4 regions of the Nonomuraea sp. NPDC050394 genome follow, and region 2 is predicted to be linked to each of the others. Evidence: riboswitches for the same ligand, from Rfam matches in the RefSeq annotation. Region 2 holds a riboswitch; each other region holds the start of a gene.
What was found. Region 2 has a riboswitch for cobalamin ahead of ACIBKY_RS44180 (hypothetical protein). Riboswitches for the same ligand answer to the same signal wherever they lie in the genome.
Positions count from the first base shown of each region.

Region 1 (4,832 bases), on a different contig from region 2:
AGGTTCAGGTAGAACTGGACGTGCACGGCCTCTTCGAAGAGCTGCCGGGACAGGTACAGCCGCGCCTCCGGCGCGTTGACGTGCTGGTAGAGGTTGAGCACCAGGTTGTTGGCCACGATGGTGTCGCCGGTGGCGAAGAAGGCGACCAGGCGGCTGATCAGGTGGCGTTCGGCCGCCGACAGCCTGGTCAGGTCCTTGAGGTCGGAGTGCAGGTCCACCTCCTCCACCGTCCAGGTGTTCTTGATCGCGTCGCGGTAGCGCTCGAAGAACAGCGGGTAGCGCATCGGGCGCAGGGTCAGGCTCATGCCCGGGTCGAGCAACATCGGGTTCTCCTCAGGGGTGGTCACTGGCAGGCCTCGCACGACTCGGGGTTCTCCAGCGAGCACGCGAGCGCCTCTTCGTCCTTGTTGGCCGAGGCGGCGACGGGCACGGTGGCCTGCTGGATGCGGGTGGCGGGGCGGGAACGCAGGTAGTAGGTGGTCTTCAGGCCCGACTTCCAGGCGTAGAGGTACATCGAGGAGAGCTTGTCGATCGTCGGCGCGCTCATGAACAGGTTGAGCGACTGGCTCTGGTCGATGTACGGCGAGCGGGCCGCGCCCATGTCGATCAGCGCGCGCTGCGGCAGCTCCCAGGCGGTGCGGAACAGAAGGCGGACCTCGTCGGGCAACTGCGCGATGCCCTGCACCGATCCTTCGGCCTGCTTGATGGCGGCCCTGATCTGCTCGGTCCACAGCCCACGGGCCTTGAGTTCGGCGACCAGCGCGTTGTTGATCTGCAGGAACTCGCCCGACAGAGTCTCGCGCTTGAACAGGTTGGACACCTGCGGCTCGATGCACTCGTAGGCGCCGACGATGGAGGCGATGGTCGCCGTCGGCGCGATCGCGATCAGCAGCGAGTTGCGCAGCCCGTGGGCGACGATGCGCTCACGGACGGCGGCCCAGCGCTCGTCCTGGGTGCCGGTGACGCCCCACAGGTCGTGCTGGAGCTTGCCGCGCCTGGCCCACGTCTGGTCGTAGGCGGGGTGGGCGCCGAACCGCTCGGCCAGCCCGGCTGAAGTCTCCAGCGCCGACAGGTAGATCTCCTCGGCGATCCTGGTGGACAGCTCCTTGGCCTCGGCCGAGTCGAACGGCAGCCGCAGCGCGAAGAACACGTCCTGCAGGCCCATCACGCCCAGGCCGACCGGCCGCCAGCGCGGATTGCTGGCCGCGGCCTGCTCGCTGGGGTAGTAGTTGATGTCGATCACGCGGTCCAGGAAGGTGACCGCGGTGCGCACGGTGGCGCGCAGCTTGTCCCAGTCGATGCCGCCGTCGGCCACGTGGGAGGCGAGGTTGACCGAGCCAAGGTTGCACACCGCGGTCTCCTTGTCGCTGGACACCTCGATGATCTCGGTGCACAGGTTCGACAGGTGGACCACGTTGCCTGGCTCGGCGGCCTGGTTGCACAGCCGGTTGGCGGCGTCCTTGAAGGTCATCCAGCCGTTGCCGGTCTGGGCGAGGGTGCGCATCATCCTGGCGTACAGGTCGCGGGCCTTGACCTGGCGCACGTAGCGTCCCGCCTGCTCGGCTGCCCGGTAGGCGTCCTCGAACGCCTCGCCCCACAGGTCGGGCAGCTCGGGGACCTCGTTGGGGTCGAACAACGACCACATCGCGTCGGCCTCGACCCGGCGCATGAACTCGTCGGGGATCCAGTTGGCCAGGTTCAGGTTGTGGGTACGGCGGGCGTCCTCGCCGGTGTTGTCGCGCAGCTCCAGAAACTCCTCGACGTCCGGGTGCCAGGGCTCCAGGTAGACGCAGGCGGCGCCCTTGCGCCGGCCGCCCTGGTTGACCGCCGCGACCGAGGAGTCGAGGGTGCGCAGCCACGGCACGATGCCGTTGGAGTGGCCGTTGGTGCCGCGGATCAGCGCGCCCCGCGAGCGCACCCGGCTCCACGCGATGCCGATGCCTCCGGCGAACTTCGACAGCCGCGCGACCTGTGCGTAGCGGTCGTAGATGCTCTCCAGCTCGTCCTTGGGCGAGTCGACCAGGTAGCACGAGGACATCTGGGTGTGCACGGTGCCCGAGTTGAACAGCGTGGGCGAGCTGGGCAGGTAGGCCAGCGACGACATCAGCCGGTAGAAGCCGATCGCCTCGGTCGGGCTCTGGGCCAGGCCGCAGGCCACGCGCAGCAGCCAGTACTGCGGCGTCTCGACCACCAGCCGGTTGGTCGGGTGGCGCAGCAGGTAGCGGTCGTAGACGGTCCGCAGGCCGAAGTACTCGAAGCGCAGGTCGGCCGACGGGTCGATGGCGTCGTCGAGCTTGCGGGCGTTGGCCGCGACGAAGGCGGCGGTCTCGTCGCCGATGAGCCCTTCGGCGTGGCCGAGCCGGATGGCCTGGCTGAAGGAGGCCACCCCCTGGCCGCGTACTTCCTTGTCGATGTAGCCCGACAGCAGGCGGGCGGCCAGGCGGGAGTACTGCGGCTCCTCGCCGATCATCTCGGCAGCGGTCTGGATCGACAGGCGGTCCAGCTCGGCGGTCGTCGCGCCGTCGTACAGGCCGCTGATGGTCTTGGTGGCAACACGCAGCGGATCGACGTCGGTCAGGTCGTCGGCCCAGCGCTCCACCGCTTTGACGATCTTGTTGACGTCGACGGGCTCGGCGTTGCCGTTGCGCTTGCGCACGTGCATCTGCGTGCGCCTGGGCACGGGTTGATCCCCCCGCGTACTGGTCAGGTCCGTTACTGGGTCCCCGGTGACCGTCACAGCTCTCTCCTCGCGAACTCGGTCGTGAACCGAAGGTCGCGCGGAAAGGCTCCCGGCAAGGACGTCGCACAGCCCTCGCGCCGGTGCCGTCAGCCGTCCCGCGCGGCCTTCGGAGCGGCCGCGCGCACCCGCGCGCGGCACGGCCGGCAGGTCTTCGGACTCGTGGGCGTGACGCTTGTCCCTACTGGCCGTCGCTTCCCGGGCACGGTGGCCCAGTGCGTGTGACGGCGGTCGTTCCCACTTACCGCTGCGGGGCAGTCCCGGATTCTCACCGGGTTCCCTCTTGCCTCGGCCGCTCTGGCTGAGCGGCCGAACCGATCGCAAGGGACACCATATATAGGGTCGATCAGAAAGTCACACCCCACATCTCGTGTTGAGAGATGAGTCACGAGAGATGGCGCTCCACCGGACCGATGTAGGAGCTGAGGGGGCGGATGAGGGAGTTCGCGGAGAGCTGCTCAGCTATGTGGGCACTCCAGCCGGTGATGCGGGACATGACGAAGATGGGAGTGAAGGTGGGGATGTCGAACCCCATCAGGTGGTACGCCGGGCCGGTCGGATAGTCCAGATTGGGATGGATTCCCTTGGTGCGTGCCATCGCGCCGGCGAGAGCGTCGTACCGTGTCATGAGCTCGTCCGCCTCCCGCAGCCTGGCCAGCTCGCGCAGGGCGGCCTCCATGGTCGGCACGCGCGAGTCACCGTGCTTGTAGACGCGGTGGCCGAAGCCCATGATCTTCCGCCCGTCGGCCAGGGCCTGCTTCAGCCATGACTCGGGGTCGTCCATGCCGGCGAACATGTGCATGACGGCCTCGTTGGCGCCGCCGTGCAGCGGGCCCTTGAGCGCGCCGATCGCGGCGGTGACCGCGCTGTAGAGATCGGACAAGGTGGAGGTGACCACGCGGGCGGTGAAGGTGGAGGCGTTGAAGCTGTGCTCGGCGTAGAGGATCAGGGAGATCTCGAAGCAGCGCACCACCTCGGGTTCGGGGATCTCGCCGAAGCACATGTGGAAGAAGTTCTCCGCGAAGCCCAGCCCGGGGTCGGGCTGGATCGGCGCCTGCCCCCGGCGGCGGCGCTGGTCCAGGGCGACGACGGTCGGCAGGCGGGCGAGCAGGTCGAGCGCCGCGCGCGGGTTGGCGCTCGCGTCGTCCTCGCGCGGATCCTCGGCGCCGAGCTGGCTGACGGCCGTGCGCAGCACGTCCATCGGGTGGCAGCTCTCCGGCAGCCGCGCCAGCACGTCCAGCGTCGTCCGGGAGAGGGTACGGCGGGCCCGCTCGGCCGCCCGGAACTCCCTGAGCTGCCCCTGGTCGGGCAGTTCGCCCTGCCAGAGCAGGTAGGCGACCTGCTCGAAGCTGCAGACGGCGGCCAGTTCCTGAACCGGGTAGCCGCGGTAGGTGAGGGAGTTGGTCTCCGGGTTGACCATGGAGATCGCGGTCGTGTCCGCGACCACGCCCGCCAGGCCCTTGCTGATCGTCATCGGTCCTCCCGGTAGCCGTGGGTGAGCACGCCGGCGTCGAAACTCGCGTAGCCGGAGTAGTCCAGCAGGTCGTACAGCTCGCCCCTGGTCTGCATGCGATCGACCAGCTTCGCCTGCGTGCCGTCCGCGTCGATGGCGCGCAGCGCCTCGGTGACCGTGCCCATGGCCAGGCGGAACAGGGTCACCGGGTAGATGACCACGTTGACGCCGAGGTCGCGCAGGGTCGTGGTGGTGAGCAGCGTCGACTGCCCGAACTCGGTCATGTTGGCCAGCAGCGGCACGTCGACCGCCTTGCGCAGGGCCTCGAACTCGGCCGCGTTCGCCAGCGCCTCGGGGAAGATCAGGTCGGCTCCGGCGTCGGCGAACGCCTTGGCCCGCTCGATCGTGGCGCCCAGGCCCTCGGTGGTGCGCACGTCCGTGCGGGCGCAGATGACGAATCCGGGGTCGCGCCGGGCGTCCACGGCGGCGCGCAGGCGACGCAGCATGTCGGGCAGGGGGCTGATCGTCTTGCCGTCGAGGTGACCGCACCGTTTGGGGTTGACCTGGTCCTCCAGGTGACATCCCGCCACGCCGGCGTCCTCGAGGACCTGGATGGTCCTGGCCGCGTTCATCGGCTCGCCG
Region 1 is NZ_JBITIO010000035.1:23,983-28,814, reverse strand. It holds gene ACIBKY_RS54865 (ribonucleotide-diphosphate reductase subunit beta) at 1-323, opposite strand, end outside; gene ACIBKY_RS54860 (ribonucleoside-diphosphate reductase subunit alpha) at 344-2,680, opposite strand; cobalamin riboswitch at 2,865-3,071, opposite strand; gene ACIBKY_RS54855 (bifunctional 2-methylcitrate synthase/citrate synthase) at 3,123-4,211, opposite strand; gene prpB (methylisocitrate lyase) at 4,208-4,832, opposite strand, start outside.
Region 1: linked by a shared signal. The riboswitch ahead of ACIBKY_RS54860 (ribonucleoside-diphosphate reductase subunit alpha) and the one ahead of ACIBKY_RS44180 (hypothetical protein) in region 2 are both predicted to bind cobalamin.

Region 2 (4,832 bases):
CGGGCGCGCCGATGATCGTGGTGACGGCGTTCAGCGGCAGCACCACCCCACTGCCCGGCGCCTGCGTGGCCACGCAGCACAGCAAGGCCGTGGCCGCGCCGAGCAGGACCACACCGGGCATCAGCAGCCGATGGTCGGCCGTGCCCAGCAGCAGTCTCGCGACATGGGGTACGGCCAGGCCGAGGAAGGCGACCGGCCCGCAGTAGGCGGTCACCGCTCCGGCCAGCACCGAGGCGACGGCCAGGGTCAGCGTGTGGGTCAGCCGTACCCGCACTCCCATCGTCCGCGCGTAGTTCTCGCCCAGCAGCAGCGCGTTCAGCGGCTTGACCCCGGCGAGCGCGAGGCCCAGCCCGGCCGCGCACACCGGCCCGAACAGGGCGAGATCCGCCCATGTCGTCCCGGCGAAGCTGCCCAGGCCCCAGCTGATGAACTGCTGGGCCCGCTGCGGGTCGGTGTAGACCAGCAGGAGCGTGATGACCGAGGTGGCCGCCGAGCCGACCATCACCCCGACGACCAGCAGCGTCACCACCGAGCGTACCCGCCGCGACAACGCCAGGACGAGCGCCAGCACCGCCCCCGCGCCCGCCGACGCCGCGACCACCACGCCCGCGCGGCCCAGTCCGGAGACCCCGGCGGTGAACGTGCCGACCGTGCCGCCCAGGCCCACGATGATCAGCGCGACACCGAGGCTCGCGCCCGAGCTCACGCCCAGGATGTACGGCTCGGCCAGCGGGTTGCGGAACATCGTCTGCATCTGGACCCCGGCCGCCGCCAGCGCCGCCCCGGCCAGCGCGGCGGTGATGGCGCGCGGCAGCCGTACCGTCCAGATGATCTCCCGGACGCCCGGGTCGACGCCCGGGTCGCCCGCCAGCGCGGACAGCGCGGCGTCCAGCGGGATGGAGGTGGACCCCAGCGTGACCGCCAGCGCGAACGCGGCGGGAACGCCGAGCGTGAGCGCGCCCAGGACCAGGCTCCGGCGGCGGTAGGCCGCCGGAGCCGCGGACAGGGTGAGGGCGGTCACCTGGTCAGCTTCTGGTAGAAGGCGAACTCGTGCCCCGGCGCGAGGTCCGGGTGCAGGATGGCGACCAGATCGCCGAGGATGAGGTCGGGCCGGGCGACGCCGCGCTCGAAGAAGTCGTTGCCGCCGCCGGGGCCCAGGGTCTTGTTCGAGGACCACACCTGGCCGGCGCCGAAGGCGTCGAACTTGGCATAGCGGGCGTCGGCCTTCTCCACGTCGGCCAGGCTCTTCCATTCGTTGACCGTGGCCAGCCAGACCTTGGCGTCCTTGGCTTCGGCCAGCACGGCCTCCAGGTCGAGCGTGGTGCTGCCCGGGCCCGAAGTGCCGGCCCAGGCGTAGGTGCCGCCCGCGTCCTTGATCAGCGTGGCGACGTAGCTTCCTCCGTTGGGTACCGACCACTGGCCCTGGTACATCTGGCCCGGCAGCACCGGCACCGCCGTGGCCGCCTTCGCCTTGTCCGCCAGGGACCGGTAGTCGCCCTCGACCTTGTCGAACACCTGGCCGGCCTGCTGTTCCGTGCCGGTCAGGGCGGCCATCAGCTTGATCCACTCGGCGCGGCCCAGCGGGGTGGCCTCCAGCCACTCGGCGTTGGCGACGACCTTGATCCCGGCCTGCCGGAGCGGGCCGTATGCCTTGTCCTCGGTGCCGCCGGTCATGAGCACGCCCGGCCTGGCGGCGATGACCTTCTCGGTGTCGATCTCCTGGCCCTTGGCGTACTCGGTGATCGCGCCCGCCTTCACCTTCTCCAGCACCTGCGCCGAGGTGATGAAGCCCGCCGAGGCCACGCCCTTGAGCCGGTCCAGCACGCCCAGGCCGGTGACGAACGGCAGGTGCGTGGTCGAGGCCGAGTACAAGGACTCGATCGGCGTCTCGACCACGGTCGCGCCCGCCACCTTCGGGTCAGGGGTGCCGCAGCGCAGCAGCACGTACGTCTCCGGCTTGGCGCCGGGCGCCGGCTGCTTGACGGTGATCGTCTGGTAGTGCTTGGCGTAGGTCAGGGTGAAGTTGGCAGCGTGCCTGAGCGTCTGCTTGACCGGGAAGTAGTCCTTGGCCGGGTCGTAGGAGGTGACGCACCTGCCTTCGGCCGACGTCGGAGTCGCCGGTGTCACCGCGCCGCCGCAGGCGCCGGTGAGTAACAGGGACAGCAGCAGCGCACCGCCGGTGAGCGGGCGGGAAAAACCCTTCATCCATAATCTCCGGGAGAAGGCCGGGGCCACCGTTCCTCGACGGCGCCCTCGGCGGACGGCGGGACCGGATCACCACGAGACGACCTGCGGGCACGCGCACGGCCACCGTCCTCTCTCGGGGAGATCCGCCCCAGTTCGTGAGGAGGCGACCGCGTGAGTCTCCTGACTCCCGGGTCATCGCTCTCCCGGCCTTCCCACCCTCGCGGGCAGTGGCTTGATCGGGTTCGCTCACCGGTCACAGTGGCGGGACCGTACCGGAATCACACCGGTTTCCTCGTCCGCGTTCGCCTTCGGGATCCATCGTGACATACACCCCGCACCCTGATAATGATGGCTGGGTAAAGGCGAGCGCGGACTGAGGAAGCCGGTGCGAATCCGGCGCGGTCCCGCCACTGTGATCGGCGAGCGGATCCCCACGACGCCACCGCCCCAGACCGGGGTGGGAAGGCGGGGACGAGCATCGACCCGAGAGCCAGGAGACTCACGCGCTCGCCTCCTCGACGACCTGGGGCGGATCTCCCCGGAGAGGAGCGGAGCGTGGCGCCTACGACAGCGCACCCTCCATGTAGTACTCCCACCGGCATGCCCCGGGCGATATGTCCGTGTCCGAGGCAAGAACGGGGAGAGTAATGCGCTTAGTACGTCGATCATTCCTGTCCGTCGCGGCCGTGGCCGTCATGGCCACGTTCGCCGCCCCCACCGCTCAGGCCGCCGAGGCGCCTGAGACCCTCGTCCTCACGCTCACGCCCACCCCCATCGGCCAGCTACGGCAGGCGCTGGAGATCACGACGTCCGTCGGGCGGACCGCGGCCGGGTACGGCCTGGAGGTTCTCGGCGGCGATCAGGGCGAGTTCCGCGGCGGCTACCTGGCCACCGAAGGCAGCGTGGCCCGCGCCCTCGACAAGTTCGAGGAGACCTGGAACCTCAGCGGGCGCAAGCCGCTGTACGTGGACGCGCTGCGCGTCCCCGCCGCGGACGCCGCCCCGATCGCGGGCGCGCTCAAGGGGTACGTCACCGCGCGGACCGCCGCCCCCGCGGCCACCCCGGTCGCGATCGTCGACGGCAAGGTGAGCGAAGTCCGTCCACGCCCGATGAGCGCCGCGGCCGCGGCCGAACTGGACGTGCCCGACCGGGGCATGACGCTGGCGCTGAACCAGCAGGGCCACCGCGGCATCCGCCACTCCTTCTTCGGCCTCAGCAACAGCAACGGCGCCTACGGCTCCGGCCACAGCTTCTACGCCTACGAGCACGACACCAAGGTGCTGTCGGTCAACGGCGGCTGCAACGACAACGACTTCTGGATCCTTCGCCACGGCGGCCTGGGATGGTCCAGCAACCTGCCCGGCGCCTACTTCGACACCAACGCCAGCGACCCCTGCAACACCCAGGACATGACCGTCGGCTCCTGGAACGCCCACCAGCTCAACGGCGGCACCACCTACACCGTCGACACCTGGGGCGGCCATGGCGGCGCCGTCATCTCCCACATGAACCTCACCGCGCAGGCGTTGCGTATCAAGCGAGAGAGCCCCAACTGCAGTGGCGACGAACCCAAGCCGTGGTGCGTCGGCGTCGACTTCCCCAACCCGATCGGGCGCAGCGTCCGCCTGATCTCCCTCAACCCGGTCATGATCCCCGCCTGCTACACCTGGCGGGCCGGAGGCGGCGGCGAACGCTGCTGATCGCGCCATCGATGAGCCGGCGGGCGCGTGCGGCGCGCCCGCCGTTGCGTGGAAGGAACCCGTGAAAAGGATCACCGTGTGCCGGGACTGCTGCTGCGGGAGCGTGCGGAAGGTGCCCGCGCTCGACCACGATCGGCAGATCAGTGAGCTGGCGAAGGTCGCCGATGTCCGTGTCACCGACTGCCTGGACGTGTGCGACCAGGCCAATGTCGTCATCGTGCAGCCGACACCTCAGGGACGTGCGGCCGGTGGCCGTCCGGTGTGGCTGGCCCTGGTCAACGACGAGGCCGCCACCGCCGACGTGGCCGCGTGGATCGACGCCGGCGGTCCCGGGCTGGTCCCCCTGCCGCCGATCCTCGAACTGCACCGGTTCGCCCCGCCCCGCCGGCTGCGGCCACGCGATCAGCTTCCGATCGTGAGCGGCCCCCGATGAGTGTTCGTGGTCTCCGGCAACCCGCCGGTGGCGCGTACCTTCCTGAAGCGTTCGAGGAACCCGCGACGCCGCTCACCGGCGGGGTTCTCACCCGTGAATCCGCCTGACAGGATAGGGCCGTGACTCCGGTTCTCCGCGTGATCCGCGCGGCCGCCTTCGCGGCGGTCTGCGTGCTGGTCTCCGCCGGTGGTCACGCGTTCGCGGGCGGCGGCCTCATCTCGCTGCCCGCGCTGCTGCTCGGGTTCGCCGCGCCGTACCTGCTCGCGCTGGCGGTCAACGGGTGTGAGCGGTCGCGGGAGAGCCTGCTCGCCGCGACCGTGGTCGTGCAGCTCGTCCTGCACCAGGTGTTCGCGCGGGTCGCTCCCGCCGCGGAGGTCGAGACCGGGCACGGCGGTCATCTGAACGTCGGCATGATCCTGGTCCACCTCATGCTGGCGTTGCTGAGCGGATGGTGGCTGCACCAGGGCGAGAGCGCGATGTGGACCGCGCTGCGGCTCTGGGCGGCCGCGCCG
Region 2 is NZ_JBITIO010000016.1:160,502-165,333, forward strand. It holds gene ACIBKY_RS44170 (iron chelate uptake ABC transporter family permease subunit) at 1-1,021, opposite strand, end outside; gene ACIBKY_RS44175 (ABC transporter substrate-binding protein) at 1,018-2,205, opposite strand; cobalamin riboswitch at 2,340-2,535, opposite strand; cobalamin riboswitch at 2,562-2,688, shown strand; gene ACIBKY_RS44180 (hypothetical protein) at 2,835-3,887, shown strand; gene ACIBKY_RS44185 ((2Fe-2S) ferredoxin domain-containing protein) at 3,949-4,320, shown strand; gene ACIBKY_RS44190 (hypothetical protein) at 4,440-4,832, shown strand, end outside.

Region 3 (4,832 bases), on a different contig from region 2:
TCGGCCTGACCGTCAACCGGCCCTTCGACCACCCGAGGTTCCCGTGCCTGAGGCCGTAAGAGGTTCCCGTGCCTGAGACCCGTGAGAGGTTCCCGTGCCTGAGACCCGTGTGAGGTTGTCGTGCCCGAGACCGTGAGAGGGCCGGTCGCCGACCTCGGGGCGACGCTGATGCACGAGCACGTCTTCGGCCTCAGCCCGGAGATCCTCTGGAACTGGCCGGACATCCCCGAGGGCTGGGACCCGGAGGCCCGCGCCCGCGAGGCCGCGGCCAAGCTGGACGCGCTGAAGGCCGAGGGCATCGACTCGATCGTCGACCTGACCGTGCTCGGCCTGGGCCGCCACGTGCCGGCCGTCCAGCGGGTGGCCGAGCTGACCTCGGTCAACATCGTGGCCGCCACCGGGCTCTACACCTACGACGCGCTGCCGCCGTACTTCGGCAACCGGGGGCCCGGCTCGTTGTTCGGCGGACCCGACCGGCTGGCGGAGTTCTTCGTGCGTGACATCGCCGAGGGCATCGGGCGTACCGGCGTGAAGGCCGCCATGCTCAAGTGCGCCACCGACCGGCCCGGCATGACCGCGGGCTGCGAGCGGGTCTTCCGCGCGGTCGCCGAGGCGCACGTGGAGACCGGCGCGCCCATCACCACCCACAGCCACGAGCCGGGCGGCCTGGACCAGCAGCGCCTGCTGGCCGCCTGCGGCGTGGACCTCACGCGCGTGGTCATCGGGCACGCCGGCGACTCCACCGACCTGCACTACCTCGAAGAGCTCCTCGCCGCGGGCTCCTACCTGGGCATGGACCGCTTCGGCATCGCGACCATCAGCACGTTCGAGGACCGCGTGGCGGTGGTGGCCGCGCTCTGCGAGCGGGGCCACGCCGGGCGGATGGTGCTGTCGCACGACTCCTACTGCTTCAACGACCGCTTCGACGTCGACGTCGTACGGCGCCGCCACCCCGACTACCACCTCCTGCACATCTCCCGCGACGTCCTGCCCGAGCTGCGCAAGCGCGGCGTCACCGAGGACCAGATCCGCCAGATGCTGGTCGACAACCCGCGAAGGATCTTTGGATGGACTTCGACGTCAGCTCCGACTGGCACGTCGCCGACCCGTACGGCTTCCTGAGGCGGCTGCGGCGCGAGCACCCCGTCTTCCGCAGCGAGCACCTCGGCGCGTACGTGCTGACCAGGCACGCCGACGTGCGCGCCGCCTACGGAGACCCCGGGCGCTTTTCCTCCGAGGGGTCGCTGACGATCTCGCGCAGCCTCACCGCGCGGACGCGCGAGAAGCTGGGGGAGCACGGCTCGTTCCTGTCCAGCTTCGTGGCCAACGTGGACCCGCCGGATCACACGCGGCTGCGCAGGTCGGTCTCGCGGGCGTTCACGCCGCGCGCGGTCGCCGCGCTGGAGCAGCGCTTCCGCGGGCTCAACGAGAACCTGCTGGACCGGATCGAGCCCAGGGGTGAGGCGGACTTCGTGCGCGACCTGGGCCACGAGCCGTCGGTCAAGCTGACCGCCCGCTTCATCGGGGTGCCGGAGGCGGACGAGGCGTTCGTCCAGGCGCATGTCAAGGACTGGTTCCAGCTCTTCCTGTCGCCCCAGCCGCCGGAGCGGCAGCTCGTGCTGGCCGACAGCTTCCTGGAGTACCTGGAGTACGTGGACCGCCTCGTCGCCGCCCGCGCCCGCGAGCCGCGCGACGACTTCACCTCGCTGATGACCGGGCTGATCGGCCGGGAGCTGTCGCACCGCGAGGTGGTCGAGCTGATCTCCACGATCCTGCTCGGCGGCAACGACACCGTCCCCAACCAGCTCGGCAACAGCGTGCTGCGGCTGCTGCGCGAGGGGATCTGGCCGGTGCCGCCGGAGAAGCTGAGCGCCGCGGTCGAGGAGTGCATGCGCATCGACGGGGCCTCGCTGGGCTCCTTCCGGTACGCCACGTCCGACATCACGCTGCACGGGGTGACGATCCCGGCCGGGTCGCTGGTGCTGCTGTCCACCGACTCGGCCGCCCACGACGAGGCCGTCTTCGCCCACCCCGACACCTTCGACCTCGACCGGCCCAACGCCGACGCGCACATGGTCTTCGGCTACGGCATCCACTTCTGCGTGGGGGCGGCGCTCGGGCGGCTGCAACTGCGTACCGCGCTGGAGGTGCTGGGACGGCGGCTGCCCGGCCTGCGCCTGGTTCCGGGGCCGGTGGTGTACCGCACATCGATCGTCGGTCGAGGGCTGACCGAATTGCCGGTTAAATGGTGACATGGAACCGGTGAGGGTCGGATTGGTCGGGGCAGGGCCGTGGGCGGAGATGGCGCACGCGCCGATGCTGGCCCAGAGCCCGGAGATCGAGTTCGCCGGGGTCTGGGCCCGCCGGCCGGAGGCCGCCGCCCGGCTCGGGGCGCCGGTGTTCGAGCGGATCGAGGACCTGTTCGACGCCTGTGAGGCGGTGTGCTTCTGCGTGCCGCCGGCCGTACAGGCCGAGCTGGGGGTGAAGGCGGCGCGGGCGGGCAAGGCGCTGCTATTGGAGAAGCCGCTCGCCGACTCCCTGGACGGCGCCCAGCGGCTGGCCGACGCGGTCGCCGAGGCGGGCGTGGCCTCCCAGATGCTGCTCACACTGCGGTACGCCCCGCAGACCCGCGAGTTCCTGGCCCGCTGCGCCGGGATCGAGCCCTTCGGCGGGCACGCCGTCAACGTCAGCGACGTGCTGAACGGCGAGCATCCGTTCGGCACCCCGTGGCGGCTGCGGCGCGGCGCGCTGCTCGACGTCGGCCCGCACGTCATCGACCTGCTCGACGCCGCGCTCGGCCGGGTGACCGCCGTGCGCGCGCACGGCGACCCGCTCGGCTGGGTCGGGCTGCTGCTCGACCACGAGGGCGGCGCCGTGAGCGAGATCTCCCTGTGCATGGCCGGCGCCGGCGACCTGCCGCCCTCGACGTTCGCCGTCTACGGCCGCAAGGGCAACGTGACGCTCCCGCACTTCGACGACGACCCCCTGGACGTCGTGGCTGCCGAGTTCGCCCGGACCGTACGGCAGGGCGGCGGGCACCCCCTGGACGCCGCCCACGGACTGCGGCTGCAGCGCATCATCTCCGAGGCGGAGAATCAAGTCACCACCCCTTGACTCCGAGCAGCTTCGGAGCATTGATAGCGTTTGTCCGACGCGCAGTGTCGCAGCGAAGTCCGGTGTGAGTCCGGCGCTGTCCCGCAACTGTCAAAGCCAGGTCGCCTGCCACCGCGCCGACGTCATCAACCCTCGTGGAAAAGGGTGATCCGTCGCTAAGACGCGGGTCTCTCGGTTCCGATCTGAAAGGACTTCTCGTGAGGCCCGTACGCACGGCCTTCGCGGGCGCGCTGCTGGGAACGCTCGTCCTGACCGCCTGCGGTCAGACCGGCACCACCACCACCTCGTCCGCCCCGCCCACCTCCGCCGCCCCCGCCACCGCGGCCGGCTTCCCCGTCACGATCGAGGCCGGCAACGGCTCCGTCACACTGGCGAAGAAGCCCGAGCGGATCATCTCCCTGTCCGCCGCCCACACCGAGACGCTCTTCGCGATCGGCGCGGGCCCGCAGGTCATCGCCGTGGACGACCAGTCCAACTACCCGGCCGAGGCCCCCAAGAGCGACCTGTCCGGGTTCAAGCCCAATGTCGAAGCCATCGTCGCCAAGAAGCCCGACCTCGTCGTGCTCTCCAACGACCTGGACAAGATCGTCGCCGAGCTCGGCAAGCTCAACGTGCCCGTCCTGCTCGAACCGGCCCCCACGAAGATCGACGAGGCTTACGACGAGATCGCCGACCTCGGCGCCGCCACCGGCAACAAGGACAAGGCCGACCAGGTCGTGACCGGCATGAAGGCCGAACTGGACAAGCTCGCCGCCGCAGCGCCCAAGGACAAGAAGCTCACCTACTACCACGAGCTCGACCAGACCCCCTACGCCGCGACGTCCAGCACCTTCATCGGCCAGATCTACTCGATCTTCGGCATGACCAACATCGCCGACAAAGCCCCCGGCGCCGCCGGTGGCTATCCCAAGCTCTCGGCCGAGTTCGTCGCCCAGTCCGACCCCGACCTGATCTTCCTGGCCGACGTCAAGTGCTGCCGGCAGAACAAGGACACCCTGGCCAAGCGGCCCGGCTGGAAGGGCCTGTCGGCCATCAAGAACGACCAGGTCGTCCTGCTCGACGACGACATCGCCTCCCGCTGGGGCCCGCGCGTCGTCGACCTGGCCAAGGCCATCGGCGACGCGGTGAACAAGGCGGCCGCGAAGTAGTGCTCGACACGCAGCTCAGGCCCGCACGGGCGCGGCCGCTCTGGGTGGCGGGCGCGCTCGCCGTGCTCGCTGCCGGCATGGTCGCCGGACTGCTCGGCGGCGCCGCCGGCATCTCGCCGTGGCAGGTCGTGCTCCAGGCGCTGGACTGGCTGCCGTTCGTCGAGATCGACTCCGGCCTCGCGCCGATCGAGAAGGGCCTGCTGTACGAGCTGCGCCTGCCCAGAGTCCTGGTCGCGGCCGTGGTCGGCGGCCTGCTCGCCATCGCGGGCGCCGGGTACCAGGGTGTCTTCCGCAACCCGCTGGCCGACCCGTACCTGCTCGGCGCGGCCGCGGGCGCCGGGCTCACCACGACCCTGGTGATCGTGATGGTTCCGGCGCCGGTCCTGACCATCCCCGTCGCCGCGTTCGTCGGCGCGATCGGCGGCGTCATGCTGGCCTTCGCGCTCGGCAACACCGCCGGGCGCTCCGGTGGCACCGCCACCCTGGTGCTGGCCGGGGTGGCCGTCACCTCCTTCCTCACCGCCATCCAGACGTTCGTGCAGCAGTTCAAGGTCGAGGAACTGCAGCGCA
Region 3 is NZ_JBITIO010000024.1:40,887-45,718, reverse strand. It holds gene ACIBKY_RS50425 (phytanoyl-CoA dioxygenase family protein) at 1-59, shown strand, start outside; gene ACIBKY_RS50420 (phosphotriesterase) at 121-1,122, shown strand; gene ACIBKY_RS50415 (cytochrome P450) at 1,068-2,252, shown strand; gene ACIBKY_RS50410 (Gfo/Idh/MocA family protein) at 2,254-3,114, shown strand; cobalamin riboswitch at 3,122-3,242, shown strand; gene ACIBKY_RS50405 (ABC transporter substrate-binding protein) at 3,312-4,262, shown strand; gene ACIBKY_RS50400 (FecCD family ABC transporter permease) at 4,262-4,832, shown strand, end outside.
Region 3: linked by a shared signal. The riboswitch ahead of ACIBKY_RS50405 (ABC transporter substrate-binding protein) and the one ahead of ACIBKY_RS44180 (hypothetical protein) in region 2 are both predicted to bind cobalamin.

Region 4 (4,832 bases), on a different contig from region 2:
GCGCCGGCCAGCAGCCCCGGCTCGAACGCCTTCACGCCTTCGGTCAGCGCGCGTTCGACGTCGAGTGAACCGACGAGCCGGTCCTCGGAGGCGCCGACCGGCAGTTCGACCAGGGAGGCCGGCCGCCGGTGGCGCTGTTCGCCGGGGTCGTGCGGCCCGTCGGGGCAGTCCGGGTCCGGCGCGGCCGGGTCGCAGGCGAACCGGCAACCGGCCACCACGTCCACCGACGGCAGCTGGGCGGCCAGCGCGCGGACGATCGTCGACTTCGCGGTGCCCTTCTCCCCGCGGACGAGCACGCCGCCCACCCGGGGTGAGACGGCGTTGAGCACCAGCGCCAGCTTCAGGTCGTCGAGCCCGACGACCGCGCTGAACGGGTAGGTGGCGATCAAGAGGTGACCTTCCGGTGTTCGAGGGCGTCCCGGTTGACGTGGGCGACCCGCCAGCCGCCGCGGGTGACGGCCAGCTCGGTGGTGGATAGTGGCGCGAGGTCGAAACGGGCGGCATGCAGCGGGGACAGGCCGAGCGCGTGCCCGAGCGCGGCGCGGATGGCTCCCGAATCGCAGATGACCAGGAACGGCCGCCCGCGCCGGCCGTCGAACCTGGCCCGCGTCTCGTCGAGCCACCCCGTGACGCGCGCCGTCATCCGGTCGAGGCTCTCGCCGCCGTGGGGCGCCGCGCCGGGGTCGGCGAGCCAGCTCGCCAGTGCCTCCGGCTCCTCCTGGGCGACCCGCGTGTACGGCAGGCCGCCCCACCGGCCGTGATCCGCCTCGGCCAGCGCGTCGACCACGATGGGCGCGAGCCCCATGGCCGAGGCCGTCTGCAACGCGGCCACCGACGGCGCGACGAACGCCGCCCCCGCCTGCCCGGCCGTCAGCATCTCCCCGAGCTCCCCGAGCTCCGCGAGCTCCGCGGGCTCCGTGTCACCGGGCTCGTCCCGGTCGGGCCGGGTGCCGGGTCCCGCGTATGACGCCGTCCTGGCCAGGTCGGCGGTCCCGGCCAGAAGGGCGGCCTTCGCCAGGCTGGCGCGATCGGCCTGCTCCGGCGCCGGGAAGCAGGCTGTGCGCATGCCTGGTGTGCTGGCATGCCGTACGAAGAGCACTCCGCTCAGCTCGGTGCGGCGGCCGGGACGGCGGCGGCGGCCCGGCGGGCGGCGCGCTCGCCCGCCCAGGCGAACAGCGCCCCGAACGCCGCCCAGAACACCAGTTGTGTGCCCAGCGACGCGAGCCGGAACTCCCACAGCAAGGTGGCGGGAAAGCCCGGGGGCACCTCGTCGACCCGGGGCAGCAGCGCCAGGGCGGCGACCACCGGCACGAGGAAGGTCACCACGGTGACGCTCCAGCGTGCCCACGGACCGCCGGTGACCCGGCGCCCGCCGGCGACCGCGATGGCGACGGCGGCCAGGCCCACCAGCACCATGACCACGTAGAGCAGGGTCCGGCTGCCGATCGTGTGGGGATCGCCGACGGCGGGCGGGTTGGCGGGATATTTTAGGAACGGCAGCAGGACGATCGCCAGATAGGCCGTGCCCGCCGCGGCGAACGCGAGCGCGGGGTCCGACCGGGGGCCGACCCGTCCGCGCAGCCCGGCCACGACCAGGCCGAAGATGCCGCCGACGGCGAGGCCGTACAGGCCCGTCGCGAGGAACAGCCCGGCCTTCTGCGCCGGCCTGCTGACCTCGGCCTCCTCACCGTGATGATCGTCAGCGGGCGCCGCGGGCGCGGCCGCCGCCGCGGCCTCTTCCAAAGCGATCGCGCTGTCCACGTGAGGCTCCCCCGCCAGGAAGGCGAAGGCGCCCGCGACCAATCCGGCCAGCAGGCCCAGGAGCAGCCCTCTGACCACAAGTGTGCGCACCATCGTGCCCGTCCCTAGTGGCAGGGCACGCCGAGCAGGTGACGCCCGTCGTGCATCAGCTCGTGCAGGAAGGTACCGGTCTGCGAGACCGCGCCGTTGTCCATCAGGACCAGGTACGCGATCAACAGGAACAACGGAACACTCAGCAACCAGGGCCGCAAACGGGGAAAGGGCACGGACGTCGAAGTGGTCCCACCACTCATCAAGGCCTCCTCAGGGATGACGCGTCCCAACAGGTGAGGTCACGGCCGTTAGGTGACCTGGCTCCCGGGATCTGGGTCCCGGATACAGTGGCGCGTCCGCACCGGCATCTCACCGGATTTCCCCTGACAGCCGTGAAATCTACCGGAACGTATCCTTTCCTCCGGTTCTCGTCAACAGTCACGTGATCTTCGAGAGATCGATGATCACGTGGTCGCCGTTGAGCGGATAGTCCACGAACCGGCCGTCGCCGGGGCCCAGCTGGATCACGGGCATCCCGCCATCGTCGCCGGGTCGCATGCCGATGTCTCCGGTCCGCCCCGTGGCCAGGTCGAGCAACGCCTGACCGCCGCCGGCCCGGTCGAATTGCACCGTCATGAACCGGTCGTCGGCGAGTCCGAGCAGAGGGGCCTCGGGCAGGTCGCGTTCCTGAGTGCCGTCGCGCAGCCGCATGAAGGCGGTCCGGTCCGGCCTGACGCCGACACAGGTGAGCACGCCGCACCGCACCTGGGTCTCGCCCGCGCGCACGACCGCCCTGCTCGTCTCGCCGGTCTCGGCGTTGACGATCTCCTCGTAGCTGGTCTCGCCGTTGGGTGTGTACTCGCTCGGCGTTCCCACCCACGGCCAGCTCAGGATGTGGTGCCGCTCGGCCCCCCGCACCGCCTCCACCTTCCCGCCCCCGAAGGGGATGGTGGAGACGCCGCCGCCGTCCATCACGGAGAACGCCAGCCGGTCACCGGCCACCGCCATCGCGTCGACCCGGCCGGGCACCGTGGCCAGGCGCTCCGTGCCCCCGCCTGCGAGCGGGACCGACCAGAGTCCGGTGCCGCCGTCCTCGATCGTGCTCCAGAAGACCCGGTCCGTGCTGATCGTCCAGGTGTCGGCGTAGACGCCCTTCGGCGTGCGGATGTCGGTGATCTTCCGGCTCGTCCGCGCCTCCAGGTCGTAGGCGTAGATCGCGTTGGCCTTCTCGTGGCTCTCCCACGTCTCGAACAGCACGGACCGGCCGTCGATCAGCTTCAGCGGGCGGATCTTCGCACCGCCGCGCAGCTTGCCGGGGATCTTCGTGACAGCCGCCGGCCACACCTTCTCCACCGGCTCGGCCTCGGTGATCCGCGACGGGGTGGGGGTCGGGCGGACCGCGGGGATCGGGTGCTGCCGGGGTTCGCCGCGCAGCGCCACCGCGGCCCCTCCGGCGATCACCACGACCGCGACCGCCGCCATCAGCGCGTTCGCGCGGATCCTGCGGCGCCTGGACCGGTTCGCGATGTGCGCGGGCAGTCCTTGCGGGGCGTGGGGCGCGCGCTCGGCGGCGTGTCCGAGGGCGCTGCGCAGCTCCTCTTCCAGAGTCATCGGGCGCTCCCGTTCGTGGCGGAGGGGCGGTCGATCGCCGAGCGGAGCTTGCTCAGCCCGAGCGAGGCATGGCTGCGGACCGTCCCCTGGGAGATGCCGAGCACCCCGGCGATCTCGGCGTCGGTCAGCTGCTCGTAGTAGCGCAGGACGAGCACGGCGCGCTGTTTCTTGGGCAGCCCTTCGAGCGCCCGCCAGAGTCCCTGCTCGGACTCCGAGGGCAGAACGTCCTCGTGCGAGGTCTCCGGCAGGTCCCAGCCGAGCCGTTCGCGCCGCCGTAACCGCCAGGCGCTGATGTGCAGCCTCGCCATGGTCACCCGCACGTAGCTCTCCGGGTCGCGTTTGCCGCGCACCCGCGACCAGGCCCGGTGCAGCCTGATCAGCGCCTCCTGGGTCAGGTCGGCCGCGTCGTGCGGGTTGCCGCTGAGCACGTATCCATAACGCAGGAGCGCGTCGGCGCGCTCGGCGACGAACGCCGCGAAGTCGTCCACCCTGGCTCACCCTTCCTCGGTCCATCACATCCCAGACGCACGGAGGCCGGATTCTGTTGAATGTGAGGTGAAACGCTTTACCTACTAGTTCAGTTGCCATTGCCGGTGTCACGATCTACGTTGGGCCGAATGACAGACGAGCTGGACCGGATGTTCGCCGAGTTCCACGGGGAGATCGCCCAACTCCAGGGACTCCAGCAAGAGATCGAGCAGGTACGCGGCCGGGGTGAGGCCGCCGAGGGCCGGGTCGTCGCCGAGGCCACCATGACCGGCGCCCTGGCCGGGCTCACCATCGACCCCCGCGCCATGCGGCTCGGCTCCGACGAACTGGCCGCCGCCGTCCTCCAGGCCGCCGCCGCTGCCGCCCGCGACGCCGGCGACCAGGCCAGGGCGCTGGCCGAGCCGTTCACTCCCGACGTGCTGCGATGAAGATCAACCCCACCCGCGCCTCCATCTACGGCTTCGGCGCCCTCGGCATCACCGCCTTCGTCTTCCAGATGCTCGCGGTCGACTACCCGGAAGGCGATCCCGACCGCGCCCGCCAGGCCCGCGACACCTGGCTACGGCTGGCCGAACGCGTGGAGCGGAGCTCCGGCAACACCTACCCCGCCGCCGAGTCGGTCTGGCGGCGCAACAGCGGCGAAGGAGTGGACGCGTTCAAGCGGACCGTCACCGCCGGCCTGTACCCGATGCCGCCGGCCCTCGGCTACCCGGGCAAGCTGGCCGCCGCCTGCCGCGCGAACGCAGAGGCCTGCGACGACTTCGCGGAGATCGTCGAGACCATACGGCACGCCTACTGGACCATGGCGCTGGCCAACCTCGCCAGCTTCATCTTCATCACCACGTTCCCGTGGCAGGCGGGGGCGGCGTACCAGATCACGCAGTTCCTCATGCGCAGGGCGCAGGCGAAGCTGCTGTCGAAGCTCCTGGAGCACGCGG
Region 4 is NZ_JBITIO010000026.1:11,382-16,213, reverse strand. It holds gene ACIBKY_RS51695 (putative cobaltochelatase) at 1-389, opposite strand, end outside; gene ACIBKY_RS51690 (histidine phosphatase family protein) at 386-1,066, opposite strand; gene ACIBKY_RS51685 (CbtA family protein) at 1,105-1,854, opposite strand; gene ACIBKY_RS51680 (CbtB-domain containing protein) at 1,866-1,985, opposite strand; cobalamin riboswitch at 2,084-2,221, opposite strand; gene ACIBKY_RS51675 (TolB family protein) at 2,233-3,405, opposite strand; gene ACIBKY_RS51670 (SigE family RNA polymerase sigma factor) at 3,402-3,893, opposite strand; gene ACIBKY_RS51665 (YbaB/EbfC family nucleoid-associated protein) at 4,023-4,322, shown strand; gene ACIBKY_RS51660 (hypothetical protein) at 4,319-4,832, shown strand, end outside.
Region 4: linked by a shared signal. The riboswitch ahead of ACIBKY_RS51680 (CbtB-domain containing protein) and the one ahead of ACIBKY_RS44180 (hypothetical protein) in region 2 are both predicted to bind cobalamin.